Regions from separate parts of the Pseudoalteromonas sp. UG3-2 genome, predicted to be linked through region 1. Evidence: predicted binding sites of a transcription regulator. Region 1 holds the regulator's gene; each other region holds the start of a gene.
The links. The regulator sigma-54, encoded in region 1, starts transcription at its own class of promoters, with help from an activator protein. The targets are predictions, from matches to a motif close to GTTGGCACGNNNNTNGNNT.
Positions count from the first base shown of each region.

Region 1 (7,636 bases):
GACTCTGCTTACACCATTTCACGGGTGCATGGTGAGTTAAAATCGGCCCACGATGTTGGCTTGGAAGCTGCCACTGCAACACTGGCAAAGCTTGGGAGCCGTAAAGTATCAACGGCAAAAGTGCCGGTGGTATTTCGTGCCGACATCGCCAATAGCTTGTTTGGCCACCTTGTTGCCGGTATTGGCGGTGGGGCGCTTTATCGTAAATCGAGCTTTTTACTCGACACACTCGGTGAGCAAATCTTTAACCCTTGTGTCAACATTGCAGAAAAGCCTCACTTAATGCGTGGCTTAGCGTCTAGCCCCTTTGATAGCGAAGGAGTCAAGACGGTGGACCGCGATATTATCACCGATGGTGTGTTAAATACTTACCTGTTGGCAAGCTATGCAGCACGACGCTTAGGAATGGAAGCGACGGGGCACGCCGGGGGTATTCATAACTGGTTGGTCAAGCCAACTCACGATGATCTCACTAGCCTGCTCGCTAATATGGGCACTGGGTTGTTGGTAACCGAGCTTATGGGGCAAGGTGTTAATACGGTGACGGGTGACTACTCTCGTGGCGCGGCAGGGTTTTGGGTGGAGAATGGCGAAATCCAATACCCCGTTAGCGAAATCACCATTGCCGGAAACCTAAAAGACATGTTTATGGGTATTGAGGGCATTGGCGGTGATATTGAGCAGCGCGGCGCGGTGCAAACCGGCTCGGTGCTGGTTAATAATATGCAGGTTGGTGGAGAGTAACACGGCCCACGATGCTGGCATGTGCCAGCATCGTGCTAATACCCTAAACCAGCAGCCAGGTTGCGGTACCTAAGAAAGCAAAAATACCCACTATATCGGTGACTGTGGTGAGCACCACACTGCCGGCCAATGCTGGGTCGATGTTCATTCTCTTTAAAATGATGGGAATACTGGCGCCGGCAATACCTGCCGCCACCAGGTTCATAAACATTGCAAAGGCAATCACACCGCCGAGTTTAAAGTCCCACTGCCAGATAGCAATCACCCCAGCGATGAGCACAGACCAAAGCACGCCATTGAGCGCCCCAATGGCCAGCTCTTTGCCGAGTAAAAATCGTTGGTTGGTTTGGTTAATGTGGCCAAGGGCGATACCCCGTATCACCAAGGTGAGCGTTTGGCTACCAGCCACACCACCCATGCTGGGCACAATGCCATTTAATACCGCAAGAATGGGCAGAATATCTAACGTGCCTTCAAAGAAACTGGCAACAAAGGCCGCCAGTAACGCCGTTAAAAGATTAATGCCAAGCCAAATAGAGCGGCGCTGGCTACTTTTCATCACCGGTGCAAAGGTATCTTCTTCATCCTCAAGGCCGGCCATGCTTAGTAAACTGTGCTCAGCGTCCTCACGAATAACATCAACGACGTCATCGATGGTGACTCGGCCTAGCAAATGCGCGTTATCGTCCACCACAGGCGCTGAGATCCAGTTGTGACGCTCAAACAGTTGTGCCACTTCTGATTCATCCATCGAGATAGGGATGGTTTCTTTGTCTTCATCCATCAAGTCACGCACCAAGCTCTCAGGTGAGCTGGTTAATAATAAATTGATGGTTAACGCCCCTAAAAAGCAGTTGTCTTTGTCGACCACATAGAGCTCATCGGTGCCATCGGGTAACTCACCTTTTAAGCGCAAGTAACGAAATACCACTTCCAAGGTGACGTCGGGGCGAATGGTGACGGTATCGGTGCTCATTAAAGCACCGGCAGAATGCTCTTTGTACGATAAGGCTTGGGTGGCGCGATCGCGGTCTTGGCTATCCATGGCGCCAATCACGTCTTGATAAACGGTATCAGGCAGGCTTCTTAATACGTCGCCGAGATCGTCGTCATCCATGTCCTCGGTAGCCGCTGCGATGAGCTCCGGTTCCATCTGCGCGATGATCCCCAAACGCACGTCCTCGGACAGTTCTTCAAGGACATCCCCTTGAATATCTGGGTCGACCAATTGCCAGAGCATGGCACGGACTTTATGCGGTGAAGACTCGAGTAAAAGAGCAGTATCACACGGCGCGGTTTCAGCTAATACCCGCCGAACTTGAACAAACTGTCCACTGTTTAAGGCTTTTGTCACCTTTTGCAGTTGTTCCAGTGTGTAGTCTTGCTCAAATACTTCAGGCATAGGCATCCTTTTGCGTGTTAATACTGAATACTATGGTTGTTGGTTTTATATTTTACCCTAGCTATTTTGTTGTTTTATTGCAGAGAAGCAACCTTACATGCAGCGCCAGGAGGGCAATACAGTGTAACCCACTTTACAAAAAACTACCAAGTAGAGTAAAGAAAAGCGCCACCGGATCAGCTATGACGACAGGATGTGAAGGTGGACAGTAAAGATGAGTTATCCAAACAGCTTGGTATTACTCATCTTCGTGGAATTTATTTTCAATCAAGGCGCCAATTTCAGCCAGCGCTTTATCAGCGTCAGGGCCTTCGCACACCACCTTAACCTCTTTACCTTGGCTGCTCTCAAGCAATAACAGTGCTAGCACGCTATCAGCGGCGGCTGACTTATCGCCTTGATAAAGCGTGACCGAGGCATCAAATTGCGTCGCTAGTTGCGCCAGCACCGACGCGGCTCTGGCATGCAAGCCGAGTTTGTTTTTGATTAAAAAGGTCCCTTGTTGCATCAGCCTTCCTGCTCACGGTGGCGTATTTTGACGTTACTGTGAGTTTTGGCAAAGCGTTCGCCAATGGTTTGCGCCAGATAAACAGAGCGGTGCTGACCGCCAGTACAGCCAATGGCTATGGTTAAATAACTGCGGTTATTACGCTCTAAGTGTGGCAGCCAAGTTTGCACAAAAGTTTGAATTTGCCAAGTAAACTTCTGCACTATGCTGTGGCTAGCAAGGTAGTCAATCACCGGCTGATCTAAGCCCGTTAATGGTTTTAGCTCTGGCTCCCAATGGGGGTTGGGCAAAAAGCGGGCATCAAACACGTAGTCGGCTTGCTTAGGGATACCATGCTTAAAACCAAATGACTCAAAGGTGATGATCAGTTGTTTGTCTTTTTTACCTAAAATCTTCTCGCGGATCTCTTCTGCTAGCTGGTGGACACTGAGGCTGGTAGTGTCGAGTAAAAAGTCAGCTCGGGTGATCAAGACATCCAATAGCTCGCGCTCTTTCTTTATTGCTAAATCGAGTGGCAAGTTATGCAGCGATAGTGGGTGTAAACGTCGGGTTTCGGAAAAGCGCTTTATAAGGGTCTGATCGTCACTATCTAAATAAAATAGAGCGGGCTTAGCAAATCCAGGAAGATACTCAAGTATGTCGTTAAATTCGTCTTGTTCTTTGGGTAGGTTTCTAACGTCGATGCTGACAGCGATTTTATTGTAATTATCCGATACGCTGCGCACCAAAGAAGGCAGCAGGTTGACTGGGATGTTATCAACGCAGTAATAGCCTAAGTCCTCTAACACGCGTAAAGCCACTGATTTTCCAGAACCAGAGCGGCCACTAATAATGATTAACTCTAATCCCTTGTCTTCATCACTCATTATCGTCTCCTTGGATAACCGCGTAAAGCTCTTGATCGGTCTTGGCGTGCCGTAGCTGTTTACAAAACGATTTGTCTTGCAGTTTTTCAGCTATAGCAGCTAAAGTTTTTAAATGTTCTTCATTATTGCCCTCAGGGACAATAAACGCGACAAAAATGTCCACGGGTTGTTTATCGATTGCTTCAAAGGAGATCGGCTGCTTACTGACCAGTACCATCGCTAGGATCTCTTCAATACCTTGAACCCGACCATGAGGTATGGCTATGCCTTTACCAATCCCAGTACTGCCGAGTTTTTCCCGTGTCATTAAGGCATCGAGAATGACGTGTTTACCGACATCAGGCAGTTGCTTGTGGGCCAACTCGCTGATGTACTCGAGGATCCTTTTTTTGCTATTAAAAAGGACCGCAGCTTTGCTACAGTCCTTGTTCACTAATGTGCATAATTTCATTTTAGTGTCGAGTGAGCTTCTCTTTGTGTTTGATAACTTGACGGTCTAGCTTATCAATGAGCTTATCAATCGCCGCATACATGTCTTGATGCTCGGTTGATGCAAACAGCTCACCGCCGTTGACGTGTAATGTTGCCTCTGCCTTTTGTACCAGCTTTTCAACATCAAGGATCACGTGAACGTTATTTATATGATCAAAATGCCTCTCTAGCTTCGCAAACTTGTTGGTGACATAGTCTCGTAATGAGTCTGTGATTTCTACATGGCGACCAGTTAGATTTAGTTGCATAAGCATTTTCCTTCTTGGTTTTTTACGTCTTAAATCAAGCTTTTGCGTTGATTTGACGGTGGAATGGCTAGGGATTCACGATATTTTGCAATCGTACGTCTCGCTACCTTAATTCCTTGCTCAGCTAAAATATCTGCAATTTTGCTATCGCTTAATGGCTTAGCGGTATTTTCTGCAGCTATTAGCTTCTTGATGAGCGCTCTAATCGCGGTAGATGAGCACTCACCGCCGTTTTCGGTACTTACATGGCTAGAGAAGAAATACTTTAACTCAAAGATACCACGAGGCGTATGCATATACTTCTGGGTGGTGACACGAGAAATTGTAGACTCATGCATATCAACCATCTCAGCGACATCATTAAGTACCATAGGGCGCATTGCCTCAGGGCCATGTTCAAAGAATGCCTGTTGTTGTTGGACAATGCAATTGGTTACTTTTAATAAAGTATCATTACGGCTTTCTAAGCTTTTAATAAACCACTTAGCTTCTTGTAAGTGGGAGCGAATAAATTGGCTATCAGCACTAGAGCGAGCGGTTCTAGACATGGCCGCATAATGGTCATTAACGCGGATTTTCGGCATAGCATCTGGGTTGAGTTCAACTACCCAGCGACCTTTTACTTTTTTTACCGAGACATCAGGAATGACGTACTCAGGCTCTTCACGAATAATGCTGGCGGCCGGTTTGGGGTTGAGGCTATGAATAAGAGTCATCACCTCTTTCAACTCAGCTTCTTTGAGCCGGGTTTTTTTCGCTAAAGTACGGTAATCTCGGCTCGCCAACAGATCGATGTGCTCGGTAAGGATCATTTTGGTTTCTGCCAGCCAAGGCGTCTCTGGTGCAAATTGGTTAAGCTGAATACACAAACACTCTTGCAAGCTACGCGCGGCAACACCGACAGGGTCAAACAGCTGCACACGCTTGAGTACGGCTTCCACCTCGTCTAATTCTATCGGTTCCTCTGCTTCTGCGTCATTAATGCTGTCGAGAATGTCTTCACAGCTTAGGGTAAGTAATCCTGAGACATCTACCGCCTCAATGATAGCAATAGCAATGGCTCTATCCGTGGGACTAAAAGGAGTGAGCTCTAATTGCCACATCAAATAGTCATGCAGCGACTCAGACGTTTCTCCTTGATAAACATTATCATCATCAGGAAGAGGTGCAGAGCTGGCAACAGGGGCTGCACTCATATACTCATCCCAAGTGACGTCCATGGCTAAGTCATCGCTGACCGTGTCTTTACTCATGGCGGTATCAGAATCGAGCTCATAATCACTGACAGGCGCTTCTTCCTGAGATGCTTGACCTTCGTCTGCAGCGGATTTTTCTTGGTTGTTTTGCTCCAAGCTTTCGGTATCAGCGTTTTCACCTTCTTCCACTTCTAGCAACGGATTGCTATCCAGTGCTTCTTGGATTTCCTGTTGCAAATCCAACGTACTGAGCTGCAGCAAGCGAATCGCCTGTTGCAGTTGTGGAGTCATTGTAAGTTGCTGCCCCATGCGCAGCTGTAATGATTGCCTCATGTATCTTTAACAATCCCTTTTAACAGTTATTATTACTACGTCTTAACTATAGCTTGAATTGTTCGCCTAGGTAGACATCTCTTACGGTTTGATCGGCTAAAACGTGTTCTGGCGTACCTGATGCGATTAATTCCCCATGTGAAACAATATAAGCTTTTTCACATACATCAAGGGTTTCCCTGACATTATGATCCGTAATTAGCACGCCAATGCCACGATTTTTTAAGTGTTCAATAATGGTCTTTATATCTAACACCGAAATGGGATCAACACCAGCAAAAGGTTCATCAAGGAGAATAAATTTCGGGTTGGCCGCCAGTGCTCGGGCGATCTCTACTCGACGTCGTTCACCACCAGACAATGCCATTCCCTGTGAGTCGCGAATATGCTGGATATTAAACTCATCTAATAGTTCATTGAGTTCGGTTTCGCGTTGGGCCTTGGTTAAGTCCTTACGGGTCTCTAAAATGGCCATTAAGTTTTGGTATACGGAAAGCTTACGAAAAATCGAGGACTCTTGGGGTAAATAGCCGATCCCCATTCGGGCACGGCTGTGCATTGGCAATAACGTGATGTCTTCATCATTGATGCTAATTTCACCTTTGTCGCTAGGCACTAAGCCTACGATCATATAAAACGTGGTGGTTTTGCCAGCGCCATTAGGCCCTAATAAACCGACAATGCTGCCAGCTTCAACGCTTAACTCAACATTTTTGACCACCTGTCGGCCTTTGTAGCTTTTGGCAAGCCCCGTTGCTGTTAATACGCTCATGGATTGTTACCTTGCGATGGTTCTTTTTCTTTTTTGTTTTCATCGCCCTCATTAACCGGCACTAATACCGTTCTGACCCTGGAGTCTTGTTGTCCTGAACGTTCTGCGCTGATCAGTTGTTGTTCAATATCATAGGTGATGACCTGAGCATTAATTTTTTGTCCTGCTTGGCTAATTTCGGCGTCACCGGAAATGACTAGCGTCAGTGCTGCGACGTCGTAACGAATTTCATTGGCTTTAGCCTCTAATAAACTACCATCCGCTTGCTTTTCACTAAAAATAGCTGGGCTTCCGGTGGCAACCAATAATTGTTTGTTGGTGCCAAGCTCTGCGCGACGATGGACCTCTAGGCGGTCGGCTTGGATTTTTCTGTCACCATGGATAATCACCACGTTTTGCTCAAAAATACCAATGTTGCTCTGTAGCTGGGCTTGCTGTCTGCCGGAATCAATGATGACTTCATTTTGCTCCGCGGCGAGCGCGCTGGTAGCGGCAGCTAATAAGCCTAAAAAAACGAGTTTGTTCATTACTTTACTGGTCATAATAAATTGTCTTAGTGTGATTGATGAGTTCGATCACTTGGTTGTGTAAATCCGCATGCAGGCCTTTTCCGGTGATCTTAACACTAGGACCTGTAATAATGACTGGATGTTCCGACTTCATCAATTTTTGCTTAATATCGACTCTGACATTATCGGCGTTAATATCGCTTATCATGGCGTTTGGCACTAAGTTTTGTGCTAGTACCTGGCCCTCTAAAATCAGGGTGTTGTTTTCATATAACGTGGCTTCAAGGGCGCTAATGCGCCAATTTTGCTCGCCGTTGTACAAAGTGAAAATGGGTTTCTCAAAATGGCTAAAACCAAGGTCTTGATAGAGTTCCATCTTATCTGCCGTGACTTGGTAGTTGAGCAAGCCATTTTCACTGTAGGTGGTTTGTTGTAATGCGGTGGCGACATAGTCAGGTTTAGCCAGCGGCTCATCTCCTTGGCTTTTGCGGCTAGTATCTTGGTTGAACATGGGAGACCACATCCACACCATGATGGCTGCGAAAACAATAAGTAAGATGACACGA
Region 1 covers NZ_JAWLJU010000002.1:1,958,426-1,966,061, reverse strand. The annotation lists gene pmbA (metalloprotease PmbA) at 1-744, shown strand, start outside; gene mgtE (magnesium transporter) at 788-2,146, opposite strand; gene R3P39_RS11965 (HPr family phosphocarrier protein) at 2,385-2,654, opposite strand; gene rapZ (RNase adapter RapZ) at 2,654-3,520, opposite strand; gene ptsN (PTS IIA-like nitrogen regulatory protein PtsN) at 3,513-3,971, opposite strand; gene hpf (ribosome hibernation promoting factor) at 3,973-4,260, opposite strand; gene R3P39_RS11945 (RNA polymerase factor sigma-54) at 4,290-5,789, opposite strand; gene lptB (LPS export ABC transporter ATP-binding protein) at 5,836-6,561, opposite strand; gene lptA (lipopolysaccharide transport periplasmic protein LptA) at 6,558-7,103, opposite strand; gene lptC (LPS export ABC transporter periplasmic protein LptC) at 7,093-7,636, opposite strand, start outside.

Region 2 (7,636 bases), 1.8 Mb from region 1:
ACTTCCTCCAGTGAGGTTCGAACCCAACTATTTATTTACTTTAATTTATCCAGTCATTGATTTTTGCTTTTAGCTTAATCATTGCCTGACCGTGAATTTGACTTACTCGAGATTCACTGACATCGAGAATGGCGCCAATCTCTTTTAAATTCATTTCATCGTTATAGTAAAGTGACAACACCATCGCATCGCGCTCTGGTAAGGATTTTATCGCTTCCACTAAAGACGAATTAAAACGTTCATTTTTAACGTTATTAAACGGTTTGTCTAGCGCAAAGTCGCTGTTGGCAGGGGTTATGACATCTTCATCTACCCCTAAATCCTCAATCCCTATGACTTTGCTGGCATTTACATCATGTAAAATATGATGGTACTCATCTAGCGTAATATCAAGTTTTTCAGCGATTTCAGTGTCTTTTGGCTCTCGCCCGAGGCTTGCTTCAAGCTCTGATATGGCTTCAGCTACCATTCGACTGTTCTTATGAACCGAGCGGGGCGCCCAGTCGCCACGCCGCATTTCATCCAGCATAGCGCCACGAATACGAATGCCAGCAAAGGTTTCAAAGCTGGCTCCTTTACTGGCATCAAAATTCTTTGTGGCTTCAATTAACCCAATCATGCCCGACTGGATTAGATCATCCAGTTGCACACTAGCCGGAAGTCGAGCGATGAGGTGACATGCCACTTTTTTTACCAGAGGTGCATGCCGTTCGACCACTTTATGGATGTGGTCTGTAGTTTGATATCCCGCCGCTCTATTGACCGGTGAAGCCATAATTACCCATTCACTAATTGCTCAATAAAAAATTCTAAATGACCGGAAGGTTGATGTGGAACAGGCCATTTAACCGCTTTCGATGCCAATCCTTTAATTGCCACAGCCGCTGGTGAGCTTGGAAATAAATCGACGATGGCCTTTTGCCGCCGCGACGATTTTCGCATGTTTTCATCAAATGGCACGGTTGCCACTAGCTCTAGGGCAACATCTAAAAATCGGTCCGTTACTTTGGAGAGTTTAGCAAACAACTCTTGTCCCTCACGCAAGCTACGCACCATATTTGCAACAATTTTAAAACGATAGACACCGTGCTCACGACTGAGCACTTTAATTAGCGCGTAAGCGTCCGTAATGGAGGTAGGTTCGTCACACACCACCACAACCACATCTTGGGCAGCGCGGGAAAAGCTTAACACCATGTCAGAGATACCTGCTGCGGTGTCAACAATTAATACGTCAAAGTGGCTATCAAGCTCACTGAATGCTCGAATTAAACCAGCATGTTCCGCTGGGGTCAGCTCAACCATATTTTGCGAGCCTGACGTTGCTGGCACAATTTTAATCCCAGCGGGGCCTTCCACTAAAATTTCTTCTAATTCGCACTCACCTGATAACACATGAGATAAGTTTTTCTCAACCCTAAGGCCTAACATGACATCACAGTTTGCCAAGCCTAAGTCGGCATCCAACACCAATACTCGCTGGCCCTGCTGTCCCATTGCGATGGCCGTGTTTAATGAAACATTGGTTTTACCAACGCCTCCCTTGCCACCGGTAACGGCTATCACTTTTACACCTTGGTTGCTACTTTGACTCATTTTTCGCAGGCCACTTGCTTGATCTAAAACTGTGTTAATCATACATTCCTACTGACTCTGACGCTACAGGTACACGTCGAGAGTGCTGTGCTTTTATTCTTTTTAAATACAATTGCTCGGCTTTTTTGACTAGCTTTTGAGCATTTGCGACGCGAATGTCTTCTGGCACTCGCTGACCGTTAGTAAGATACCCTATTGGCAAGCGATTTTGAATCGCAATACTAATAATCTCGCCCAAACTTAGACTTTCATCAAGTTTTGTGAAAATACAGCCACTTAAATTTACTTTTTTGAAGTGTCTTACGGTTTCTTGAAGCACGTTCATTTGCGCCGTAGCACTCAATACAAGATAACTACGAATATCCACGCGGGCACTGCGCATAAGTGTATTTAACTGCTCAGTTAAGCGCAAATCTCTTTGGCTCATTCCGGCTGTATCTATTAATACTAGACGCTTATTGCGTAAATGATAAAGCACTTCTGCAAGTTCATTGGCATCTTTCACTTGCTTAACCGGGCAACCAATAATGCGACCGTACGTGGCCAGTTGCTCGTAAGCGCCAATTCTGTAAGTGTCTGTGGTGATCAGGGCAACTTTATCGGCACCATATTTTTGTGCCCCAAGAGCAGCTAACTTCGCTACTGTGGTGGTTTTACCAACGCCGGTAGGACCTACCATAGCAAACACCCCACCTTGTCGTAGAATGTCGTTGTTGGTGGTGTGCATTTGATTGATCACCATGTTTAACAATGCATTCCAGGCTTCTTTGCGTGACACATCATCGGGAATAAAGCAGGCCATTTGCTCTGCCACATCTTTATCGATCCCCATGCCTTCTAAGCGGTCAACTAAGCATGCACGAGTTGGGTCGCGGCGCGCCATTTCCTGTCTCATTAATCCTGAAACTTGATGTTCTAGGAGCTGACGAATGGCATTCATTTCTTCACGCATGTCGCTCATTTCATCGCCCTTAGCGCGCTGACTTGGCGCTGGCTCATCGCCAAAACCACTGTCTAAGTCATCCGATTCCGACCAGCTTTGCGACTCGGCAAAGTCATCGTCTTCAAAGTCAAAAGATTGGCGACTTGGTTGCGGCTTGCTGTGATAACTCGGTTGAGCTGAGCGTTGTGGTTGACGCTGAGGTTCTTGCTTTGTCGCCAACATTTGCTCAGTATCAATACCAGACTGTGAAAACATTGACGCCAATTCTGGTGAACGCGGCCGTGGAGCTTGGCGCTCTAACAAGGCTTCTAAGCTATCAGCCACTTGCGCTTGTTTGCTCGGTTGCGCTTGACGTGGCTCAGGGCGTACAAAACGACTAGGCTGTTGTTTAGCTGGCGCTTCGTTGTTTGTAGCAGGCGCTGGTGATTGGGGCTTAGGCGCTGCAGCACGGTCATTATCCACAGCGGCAACAATTTCAACACCGTCAGCCAGCTTTTTGTTAGACATGATAACCGCATCCGCGCCTAACTCTTCTTTCACTTCATTTAAAGCCGTACGCATATCTTTTGCGAAAAAACGTTTAATTTTCATGTTACAGCCCCTTTATCCTCTATTGTCCAACCGAGCTCACAATCTTGATTTGTCTTTCTTCCGGTACTTCTTGATACGACATCACTCTTAAGCCCGGGATAGTGTGTTTAACAAATCGAGATAGCACACTTCTTAACATACCTGAGGTTAATAAGATGGACGGGTCACCTAGCATTTCTTGGTTATGGTGCGCTTCTCGTAATGACTCTTGAAGCCGCTCCGCCAAGCCAGGTTCGATACCTGCCCCCTCATCACCTGCGTTCTGAAGTGACTGATGCAACATCTGTTCCAACTCAGGCGCCAATGTTATGACAGGGATTTCTTCTTCGCCGCCAACCGCGTCTTGAACGATTAATCTGCGCAGTGAAATTCGCACTGCAGCCGTAAGTACATCGGGGTCTTGGCTTCTTGGACCATACTCAACTAGGGTCTGAACAATAGAGCGCATATCGCGAATGGCTACGCCTTCATTGAGTAAGTTTTGCAGTACTTTTACCACTGTTGTTAGCGGTAGAATATCCGGCACGAGTCCTTCCACTAAACGTGGGTGGCTCTTGGCGAGCATATCGAGTAGGTTTTGCACTTCTTCATGGCCCAGCAACAATGAAGCATTGTTGGTTAGCAACTGACTAATGTGAGTGGCCACCACGGTTGCAGCATCCACCACTGTGTAGCCCAATGAGTGCGCTTCGTCTTTCTGATCCGGCTTAATCCATACTGCATCCAAACCAAACGCCGGATCTTTGGTTTCAATGCCTTTAATGGGGCCAAATACTTGGCCGGGATTAATGGCTAATTCATCACCATGTTTCAGTTCACCGTTTCCTGAGCCCACGCCCATTAGAGTAATATTGTAGGCATTGGGATCGAGCTCTAAGTTATCGCGGATATGCACTGGTGGCACCAAGAAGCCCAACTCTTGCGAAAGCTTCTTACGAACCCCTTTAATGCGACTTAATAGCTCGCCACCTTGTGCTTGGTCAACCAAAGGAATGAGTCGGTAGCCCACCTCAAGTCCGATCACATCAACCGGCTGCACATCGTCCCAGCCCAGCTCTTTTTGTTCTTGCTGTTGCGCGCCTTTGCCCTGAGCTCCGCTGGCTTCTTGTTCGGCTTTCTCGATTTCCGCTTTTTTCTTTTGTTGCTGAGTGTAATACGCAATATAGCCAAGCAGCGCGCCTAAACTTAAAAAAGCCACATGAGGCATGCCAGGGACGAGACCCATAGTGATAAGGATCCCAGAGGCAATAAACAGTGATTTTTCATTGCCTAACTGAGTTTTAAATTGATCGCCCATGTTGTGCGACTCGTTTTGTCGCGTCACAACAATGGCAGTACCAATCGACAACAATAAAGAAGGAATCTGTGCAACCAGGCCATCCCCTATGGTCAGCATGGTATACACTTCCATGGCCCGACCAAAAGTTAAGTCGTGTTGGATCATACCAACAAATAAGCCACCGATGATATTAATTGCTAGGATCACTATCCCCGCAATGGCATCGCCTTTAACGAATTTACTGGCACCATCCATCGAGCCATAGAAGTCAGCCTCTCGAGTTACTTCATCACGACGAGTTCTGGCCTCTTCAGCAGAGATGAAGCCAGCATTTAAGTCGGCATCAATGGCCATTTGTTTACCAGGCATGGCATCCAGGGTAAAACGTGCAGACACTTCCGAAATCCGCCCGGCACCTTTGGTAATAACCACGAAGTTAATGATGATAAGAATAAGGAACACCACCAAACCAACGGCGTAGTTACCGCCAATCACCACGCTACCAAAAGCCTCGATCACTTTACCTGCAGCGTCCCCACCAGTATGACCTTCTAGTAGTACCACTCGAGTACTGGCAACATTCAGTGCTAAGCGCATAATGGTGGCGATTAGCAACACCGCCGGGAACATGCCAAATTCCAGTGGTTTCATGGTGTAAACCGTGACTAAAAGAACCACCAGTGCAAGTGCTATATTGAAAGAAAAAAGAATGTCGAGTAAGAATGGCGGTAACGGTAAAATCACCATACCCAAGGCCGCAAGTACCAGCAATGGAGTACCAACGCCCTTAGCATATTCTTTTTTATCTCGATTGAGTTGTTCTAAAACCGCTTTAAATTCCATAACTTAACACATGCAAAAAATTGACACACAGTGAATAAAGCAATATATATTCCAAGTGTGTCGTCAGTGCTTGTATGCAATCTATTTTACTGAATTAAGGAAGCCGGGTTGCAGCTAAATAATGGTGTCGAGAGCGATGCTTCTACCCTGTGGGGTTCAGGGTAAACTCGCCAGCGAAATACTCTTTTATGTTCGCGATTAGTGCTTCAGATCATCTGGGATAGGCAAATCTTTACTCAGTGCGGTCGGTCGCTTGCCTCTGCCTTTTTGGAAACGGCTCAGCTGGAAAACATAGGCCAGTACTTGTGCCACCGCGGTAAACAATTGCTCTGGAATTTGATCGCCCACTTCTGTGGTGTGATATAAAGAACGAGTTAGTATCGGTGACTCAACAATAGGTACTTCGTTGCCTTTGGCAATTTTTCGTATTTGCATCGCCAGTTCATCCACCCCTTTGGCAATAACAATAGGGGCGCCGGCCTTTTCAGTATCGTATTTTAGTGCCACTGAGTAATGGGTTGGGTTGGTCACCACCACATCAGCATCAGGCACTTCTTGCATCATTCTGCGTTGGGACATTTCGCGCTGTGTACGGCGAATGCGCGCTTTAATTTGTGGATCACCCTCAGAGTTTTTATATTCATCTTTGACTTCTTGCAGCGTCATTTTTAGCTGCTTATGATGATTATAACTTTGATACGGCGCATCAATCGCAGAAATAACGATCATGGTACAACTCAAGGCCAAAAACATCCAAGCCAATATTTCTAGGGCATGCTCAATACTGGCAGGGATCTGTTCAATACTCAGGTGCAGTATTTCGTCGAAGTAGAGATTAATCAGTAAAATAGCGCAGCCTGCCACCAGCACAAACTTTAAGATTGATTTTAATAGCTCGATAGCGGCTTGCGGCCCCAGCATTCGCTTAATGCCCTTAGCTGGAGACATTTTACTGGCTTTAGGGGCGGCAGCTTTCCAAGAAAAGTTAAAGCCGCCTAATAAAGTATTACCAACAATGCCGGCAATGGCGATAATAAAAACGAACATCGACATAGGAAAAATTAACTCACCAAAGACTTCGCCCCACAGGGCAAACATTTTGGTGGTGTCATAGGTTTCGTTACGATTGAGAGTTAGCATGCGACCCATGACATTATAGAGCCCTTTGGCTATACCCGGACCATACATTAACAGCGCGATAGCAGAAAACATCAGCACGAAGGTCGTGCCAAGCTCTTTAGAGCGTGCCACTTGCCCCTTTTTCTTGGAGTCGTCAATTTTTTTCTGGGTGGGTTCCTCGGTGCGTTCTTGACCCGAATCTTCAGCCATTTACAGCGCTCCTATACCGTACAACCGACTAAGTTACACATTAGCTCGGTCATTTTTAGCCATTGGAATTCGTATTGCGCTAAGAAATTCCCTAACGTCATCCAGATAATGGTTAATCCGGCCACCAAAGTAAAGGCGAAGCCTACTGAGAAAATATTCATTTGCGGCGCTGCCCGGGTCATAATACCAAAAGACAAATTAATAATAAGCATCGCGGTTAATGGCGCCAACGCCAGTGCCAGCGCGGTGGAAAACATCCAGCCGCCCCAGTTCACTATGGTCCAAAATTTATCCACTGACCACCAGTTTCCAGCCACAGGAAAAGTCTCAAAGCTATATACCACCATTTGGATCATCATCAAGTGGCCGTTATAAACAAAAAACAGTAATGTCGCCAAAATCAAATAAAACTGACCCACCGCCGGGACACTCATACCGTTGGCAGGATCCACCACGGAAGCAAAGCCAAGGCCAGTTTGCATTGCCAGGATTTGGCCTGCAACAATAAACGTGTTGAGTAGCAGTAATGAGCCAAAGCCAATCGCCACACCAGTGATAAGCTCTTGGATCACCACTAGGATCATGGAAAAAGAGAATAAATCAGTAAATTGTGACTTCGGAAGGACCGGCACTACTGCAAAGGTGATCACCACGGCCAAGGCAAACTTAATTCGCGCCGGCACCGTTTGCGCACCGAGGCCCGCCATGACCATAATCATTGAACTTATTCTGACCAGTGGCAGCAAAAAGTCACTGAGCCACTGCATGATCACAGCAAAGGTAAACTCCATCTTTACCCCGCGATTTCAGGAATTTGCAGTACCAGTGTGTTGAAATAATCCATCAGCACTTGGACAAACCAATGGCCACCAACGATCAGCGCTACAATGGTGACAATCAGTCGCGGTAAGAAGCTCAAGGTTTGTTCGTTGATAGAAGTGGCCGCTTGGAAGACCGCCACCACCAAACCAATTAGCAAGCCAGGTACGACAATCGCTGCCACGAGTTTAATCACAATAAATAGCGCACCACTTAGGATATCAACAAATACTTCT
Region 2 covers NZ_JAWLJU010000002.1:109,446-117,081, reverse strand. The annotation lists gene R3P39_RS03855 (RNA polymerase sigma factor FliA) at 41-775, opposite strand; gene R3P39_RS03850 (MinD/ParA family protein) at 778-1,638, opposite strand; gene flhF (flagellar biosynthesis protein FlhF) at 1,631-3,130, opposite strand; gene flhA (flagellar biosynthesis protein FlhA) at 3,150-5,252, opposite strand; gene flhB (flagellar biosynthesis protein FlhB) at 5,451-6,581, opposite strand; gene fliR (flagellar biosynthetic protein FliR) at 6,593-7,372, opposite strand; gene fliQ (flagellar biosynthesis protein FliQ) at 7,375-7,636, opposite strand, start outside.
Region 2: flhA (flagellar biosynthesis protein FlhA) is a predicted target of sigma-54. The motif match lies at 5,290-5,308, and genes of this name have one in related genera.

Region 3 (7,636 bases), 1.9 Mb from region 1:
TCAACACGCTTCAATACCTGCTTAATTTTATCGGCATAATTTGGATCAGTTGCATAACCTGCTTTTTGTAACGAGTCTAAAAAGGCTGCAGGTTCTGCGGTATTATTAAGTGCTTCTTGATAACGTGGGTTTTCATTTAAGAAACTGACGTAATCATCAAAGCTATCCGCTATTGAGTCATAAGCCCGGAAATCAGCTTGTTTGCGCACTGGCAAACCTTGCTCAAATTCAAGTGTCGACTTTTTGGCACTGTCGCCTTGCCAGCGACTGTCTGCTTTAATGTTAAAAAGGTTGTGGCTACTGCCACCGCCTTTTTTATTAATAATGTGCTGTCCCCAGCCTGTTTCCAATGCTGCTTGTGCCACCATGACTGCTGGGTTTAACCCTAACTTCTTAGCCGCTGACTTGGCGTAGTCCCATACTTTTTCAACAAACTCATCTGGAGAAGAAAAACTCGCTGCTTGTTCATTAGCAGTTTGACTAGTCACCACCATGCTATCTTCAGCACTCGGCTTAACAGTGGTGTTGGTCTTGGTTTCTGAGCGTGCAGGCAAAGCGGTATCTCCTCGCAGCACCGACGCTGGCTTAAAGCCCTCAGTACTTGGCGAGAGTTGCTGCACAATAAGATCCGCCAAGCCCAAGCTGCCTTTATCTGACAAATGCATTGCCAATTGTTGGTCATGCATCTCTTCGAAAAACTTCACTCCGCTGGAATTAAAGGGGCTATCTTTATCTTCTAGTGCTTCATTGGCTTTACGCATGCTCTTTAGCAGCATTTGCGTAAAAATTGACTCAAACTGTTTGGCCGCTTTTTCTAATGCCTGATCGGACGCATTTTTATCGCCAGCACCTTGAAGCGCCTCCTTACGGATAGAGTCAAGATTGCCTAAGTCAAAAAAGCTCTGATTTTTCAGCTGGTCGGTATTCATACTGTTAAGCACTGTTGTAAACACATACTTAGATAATGCAAAAAACAGACCAAAAAAAAGCCCCACATTTGTGGGGCTAACTTATTGATTATAAAACAACCTTTATATGACGACTAATTGACCATTAATCGCGCCGGCTTCTTTTAAGGCTTCCAAAATCGCCATTAAATCGCCAGGGGCTGCGCCCACTTGGTTTATAGCGCGGACTAAATCGTCTAGGCTAACACCTGGGTCAAACACAAAGGCCCGTGAGTCATCTTGATCAACATCGATGATGCTTTGCTGTGTCACCACAGTCTCCCCTTCTGCCAAAGCATTGGGTTGCGCAACATTTTGTTGCTCAGCGATGGTTACTGTGAGGCCGCCATGAGTGATAGCTGCAGGCTGTAATTTCACATTTTTGCCGATCACAATGGTGCCGGTACGCGAGTTGACGATAATTTTGGCAGCGGTGTCTGCTGGTTTAAACTCTAAATTTTCTAAGGTGGATAAATACGCCACTCGCTGTGATGGGTCTCGTGGGGCAATTACCCTTACCGAAGCCGCATCCATTGGTTTCGCACTGTTTGGTCCGACTAAATCATTAATGGTGTCTGCTAAGCGCTTTGCTGTGGTGAAATCCGGGTTGTTGAGATTGAAAGTGATATAATCCCCTTGAGTAAACGGACTTTGTACCGCGCGTTCAACTGTAGCGCCATTGGCAACGCGGCCAACGGTTGGGGTGTTGATCACCACTCGGCTACCATCAGCCCCTTCAGCACCTAGGCCGCCGACAATTAAGCTGCCCTGAGCAATGGCATAGACATTACCGTCCACGCCTTTTAAAAACGTCTGTAACAAGGTACCGCCACGCAAACTTCCGGCACTGCCTATAGAAGACACAGTAACATCAATGGTTTGGCCCGGTTTTACAAACGGAGGTAAATCCGCATGCACAGCAACGGCTGCCACATTTTTAATTTTTGGCTTTAAATTAGCCGGCATCGAAATACCAAAGCTATTTAACATTGCTTTGAAGCTTTGCTCGGTAAAGCGGGTTTGCTCGCCGGTGCCCGGTAAGCCTACAACTAAGCCATAACCTACCAACTGGTTTGAACGCACGCCTTCAACCATACTAACATCTTTAACTCGCTCTGCTTTACTGCCAAAAGAAATCACAGTCAGAGCGAACAGCGCTGAACTTAACAGTAGTTTTGCTATCGACTTATTCATTTGTTACACCCTTAAAATGGCATTATCGCGCTCATAAAGAAGCTCGTTAACCAACCAGCACTTTGCACTTCTTGCTGATCGCCTTTGCCTGAATATTGAATTCGAGCATTAGCAACACGGTTAGACTCTACGGTATTATCCGCTTTGACATCCTGAGGCCGCACCAGCCCCTCTAAACGAATAAACTCCTCGCCAGAATTCAAGGTCAGCCACTTCTCACCACGGATCACTAGGTTGCCGTTAGGTAAAACACGCGTCACATTGACAGAAATATTACCAAATAGGCTATTAGACTGATTAGCTTGTGAGTCTCCTTCAAAAGAAGAGGCCGAGCCCGATGAAAACTGAATCGCCTCACTGCCAATATTAATGGCATTTCCCCCCAAGCCTATTAAAGGATCCACTGACACTTCACTGTCTTTTTCCAGCGTGGAGTTTGCCGCCTTGGTCGCTTGCGTGGTTTCTCTTAACACCACCGTAATAATATCTCCTACCCGCAACGCTTTTTTATCGGCGTATAGATCATTGGAAAACTGGGTATTAAACAATGAACCCGTAGCGACCATTTGCGACTGTGTTTCTTCTGGGTAGATAGGTGCATAATAAGGATCATCACGCACCACATGTTTATTCTGTGTTGTGCTACAGCCACTGAGTGCTGCAACGGTTGCGATGGCTAAATATAATGCACGCATACTACCCCCTAATTAAAGCTGCTGATTAATATAACTAAGCATCTGATCCACCGATGAGATGACTTTCGAGTTCATTTCATAAACCCGTTGCGTTTCAATCAGATTAACCAGCTCTTCGGTGACATTCACGTTGGACGTTTCTAATGCCCCTTGAACAATTTTTCCTAGCCCCTCAACGCTGGGGTTGCCTTGCACTGGCGCACCACTTACCGCGGTTTCGGTGTACAAGTTCTGGCCGATGGGTTCTAAACCCGATGGATTAATAAAGTCGCTGATCACCAGCTGACCAATGACCACGTTTTCAGCTTGGCCGTTAACCCGCACAGACACCTCACCATCTTGTGAGACGGTAATGGATTGAGCATCATCTGGCACATTCATTTCTGGCTGCAATGGGAAACCCGCACCAGAGGTCACGACTCGCCCTTCCTCGTCAGTGGTAAACTGACCATTTCGGGAGTACGCCGTGGTGCCGTCAGGCATTTGGATTTCAAAAAAGCCCGGGCCTTGGATCATCCAATCTAGAGAATTTTCAGTGCTGAGCATGTTGCCTTGAGAAAAGTTTTTCTGGTTGGCAACCACTTTGGCACCAGCGCCTAGCATCAAGCCTGAAGGCAGTTCAGTATCTTGAGAGCTGCGCCCGCCTGGCTGGTTGATGTTTTGATATAAAAGATCTTCGAAAATAGCACGGCTTTTCTTATAGCCCACCGTACTGGCGTTTGCCAAGTTATTCGAAATCACCGAAATATCGGTTTGTTGGGCATCTAAGCCGGTTTTACTTATCCACAGTGCAGGATTCATAACTCTTACCTCACGCTTATACTATGCGTAGGAGCGAAGTGTGTCGCTCGTCTATTTCTTCAGCTGTTTTCATCAGCTTAATTTGCATTTCAAATTGTCTCTGATGGTTGATCATATCCACCATCTCGTGAACTGGATTAACATTGGACATTTCTAAGAAGCCACTCTGGACTTTGGCAGTGGGTGATATTTCACAAAAACCACAAATGCCGTCTTCAAGTTTGTCTTCTTTTGGTCTAAACAGGCCATCGTTGCCTTTCGCCAGTTTGCTGTTATCTGCTTCAATGACCTTGAGCCTATCCACCACTTCCAAAAAGTTGGCAGGGGCGCCTTGGGGCCTTACTTGAATTGAGCCATCGTCACTAAACACCACTTTATCTACTGGAATAGGAAGAACGATAGGACCGCCTTCGCCAATTAGTTGACGGCCATGACTGGTGACCAAAGCGCCATCATTACGGATGTTGAGCGTGCCTACCTTGGTGTAAGCTTCTTCACCACTGGCGTCCACCACACTGAGCCAAGACTTATCATCCACAGCAATATCGAGCTCACGGCCGGTTTCTACGATAGCGCCACCGGTCATATTGGTGCCAGGGCGTTCTTGCATAGCAAACACTCGAGTCGGTAACCCTTCACCAAACGCTTGCATTGAGCGGGCTTGCGCAAAATCGGCTTTGAAGCCAGTCGTATTGGCATTAGCAAGGTTATTCGCTTTTAATGCCACTCCGCGTAAGCTTTGCTTCGCGCCTGACATGGCGATATATACCATTTTATCCATAACGATGACCCTTAAAATTCTAACTTGTATTGGTTATTGCAAGCTTAGTGCCAAGTTATGAGTGATGTTTTTGACAGGGATAAAAAAGGCTGCGACGAGCGCAGCCTTTGGAGGGCATAATAGTTTATCGGATCTGCAGAATGTTCTGCTGTAGCGTTGAGTTAACCTCTAAGGCACGGGAGTTGGCCTGAAAGTTACGCTGTGCACTGATAAGGTCCACCAACTCATTGGTTAAATTAACATTAGATTGCTCTAAGGCGGATGAGTTTATTGCACCAAGCGTTCCCGAGCCAGGTTCACCGGCAATGGGTTCTCCCGATGTTAAGCTTTTCTTCCAAGAGGTGTTACCTGCCTGCTGCAATCCTTGTGAATTGGGAAACCTGACCATGGCTACTTGACCCAAGAAAGACTGATCACCATTACTGTATGAAGCCACAATCTTACCATCACCACCGATATCGATACCTGACAACCTACCTACTGTGGCACCATCTTGCTCAAGCGCTTTGGTCTCGTACTTACTTGCATATTGTGTTGGTAGTTTACCCGTTGTATTCGACTCATCACGCCAATTCAAGGTTACATCGCTTGGAAAGCTAGCACCATTTCCAAGCAAGTCAGATAAGCCAGCACCACCACCTGCACCACTTGGCAATGTTAACTCATTAAAGGTACTGCCCGTATTTGGGTTGCCATCTGTCGTAGAAGGAATACCAGCGGAATCAAATACAAAGGTTGTAATTGGTGTGTATGGAGTAGTGGTTTGTTCCTGACCACTTAAATCAAAAGGTTTTTGATCTAAGGTTGCAAACACCTGCCACTCGTTGTCAACATTCGGTGCAATGCCATCTGTTTTCTTAAAAAACAACTGCATCGTATGGGGCTGACCCAATGAGTCGTATACCGTTGTCGAAGTGGAGTGGTTATAAGTCGCACTTTCCTCTGGGTCAAAAGCTAGCGGTTTGTGAACCTCTCTAGAATCTAGGTTGAAAGAAGAGTAGACATTAGTTGTTGCTCTTGGTGAGCCTGATGAGTCAGGGATCTGAATAGCACTGGCGGTGCTAAGACTGACCGACTCATTGTCGCCTGTACTCTCATCCACAGGGAAGCCTTGTAAAAAGTTACCCTGGGCATCAACAATGAAGTTATCTTTGTTTAACTTAAATGCTCCTGCTCGAGTAAAAGCATAATCTTGAGAGCCAAACTCTTCAGACATTGCGAAGTAGCCTTCACCCGTAATAGCTAAATCCAGCGAGTTTTGTGTGAACTTAAGAGACCCCTGGTGAAATTGCTGCGCTACCATTGTAGTTTGAGCGCCATCACCGTTTTTAGTCTTGCCTGAACTAAATACAGATGCTGCATAAACGTCAGCAAATTCAGCTCGAGACTCTTTAAAGCCTGTTGTATTCACGTTAGCGATGTTGTTCGCCGTCACATCTAAGTCTTTTTGCGCGGCTGACAAACCTGTAAGTGCAATATTAAAACTCATTTCGTCACCTCTTTGTTAAGGTTAATTCTTTAAATTAAGCTATTTCAGCTATATCAGTTAAGCGCACCGCGCCTTCTTTCGTATTAATTACAATGCCATTTGCACCGTTGACATTAACACTATCGATATTTCTAAACGTTGCAGATGGGAAGTTAGTGTATTGACCATTCATCATCCCCTCAGCTTTAATTTCGTAATCACCGTCCGGCATCAGTTCACCATCTTGGTTTTTACCATCCCACTCAAACTTAACTGCACCTGCAGCCTGTGGACCCATTTCTAGTTTTCTTACCAAGGCTCCGGATTGGTCATAAATACCAATATTAAGTTCTTCAACAGGCTGCTCGACTATAACTGAACCTTTTGACAAAGCATCATCGCCGTGTTCAAGCATGTTTGACTCAAGCAATGCTTTTTTGCCAATTAATGTAGACGCTTGCAGTGCTGAGTTAGAAGTCATTGACGCGCTTAACGATTCAAATTTCGTATTTAACTTCGAAATACCTTCTGCCATGGTGAAGTTGGTCATTTGCGCGATCATCTGATCATTGTCAGCAGGCTTGCTTGGATCTTGATAAGACAGCTGCTGAGTAAGCAATGAGAAGAAATCTTCCTGCGTTAAGGTGTCTCGGTTTTTTTGTTCCTCTGTGGTGCGATTTTCTTTATTCCACCGCAGAGAATCCATGTACGACGAAGTAGCGGAATTTACATCATTACTCATCAGCTGTTACTCCCAATCTAGCGCTGACCAAGCTGCAGGGTTTTGCTCAACATTTGCTTCGCTGCATCTGCAACCTGAACATTGGTTTGGTATGAGCGAGAGGCTGAAATCATATTTGCCATCTCCTCTACCACATTCACATTCGGTTTATAAATGTAGCCATTTGCATCAGCGCTAGGATGGTTGGGGCTGTACTCAATCTGAAGCGGCTTATCGCTTTCAACCACACCTAACACCTTAACTCCAACGGACGATCCCATGGCATTGTTTTGGGATGTTGAAGCTTTAGAAAGTTCAGCTGCAAATACCGCATGCCTAGCGCGATACACTCCCTCTTGGCTGGAGCTTATCGAGTTGGCATTCGAAATGTTACTCGCAGTGGTGTTCAGGCGCACATTTTGGGCACTCATGCCCGAGCCAGAAATATCAAAAACGTTGTAAAGACTCATAATTATGCTCCTTGACCACCCAGTGCCTTTTTAAGGCCGCTGAACTTACCAGATAAAAATTGCAAACTGGCTTGGTACTCTAATGCATTCTGTGTATACAAGTTCCGTTCCACTTGTATATCCACTGAGTTGCCATCACCTGTATCTGCTTGATTTGGCGAGCGATATAGTTCATTTGCGTTGGTCATTTTAGTGCCACCACTGAGATGCTTAGCATCGGTTCTAACCATATCATTGCCGCTTCTTTGCCCCGCTTTTGCCGCTTTTAAGGCACCTGCGAAGTCAATATCTTTTGCTTTGTATCCTGGAGTGTCCGCATTTGCGATATTACTCGCTAACATTTCCGCACGTTGCGAGCGGATCAGCATGGTATGCTGATGAACACCCAGTGCTTTATCGAAACTTATAGCCATAGTTAAACTCCAAAAATTTGACTCACAGTGATTAAGCAATCTTTAGGCCAAAATATAAATTTATTTTTTCCTTTTTATTTCAATGAGTAATATTACTTTAAAGGCGAGATGTATATCTATTTGAGGCTAATTCATTAAACTTATGC
Region 3 covers NZ_JAWLJU010000002.1:67,849-75,484, reverse strand. The annotation lists gene flgJ (flagellar assembly peptidoglycan hydrolase FlgJ) at 1-929, opposite strand, end outside; gene R3P39_RS03650 (flagellar basal body P-ring protein FlgI) at 1,032-2,141, opposite strand; gene flgH (flagellar basal body L-ring protein FlgH) at 2,153-2,836, opposite strand; gene flgG (flagellar basal-body rod protein FlgG) at 2,849-3,637, opposite strand; gene R3P39_RS03635 (flagellar basal body rod protein FlgF) at 3,654-4,418, opposite strand; gene flgE (flagellar hook protein FlgE) at 4,543-5,907, opposite strand; gene R3P39_RS03625 (flagellar hook assembly protein FlgD) at 5,942-6,628, opposite strand; gene flgC (flagellar basal body rod protein FlgC) at 6,646-7,077, opposite strand; gene flgB (flagellar basal body rod protein FlgB) at 7,080-7,490, opposite strand.
Region 3: R3P39_RS03635 (flagellar basal body rod protein FlgF) is a predicted target of sigma-54. The motif match lies at 4,455-4,473, and genes of this name have one in related genera.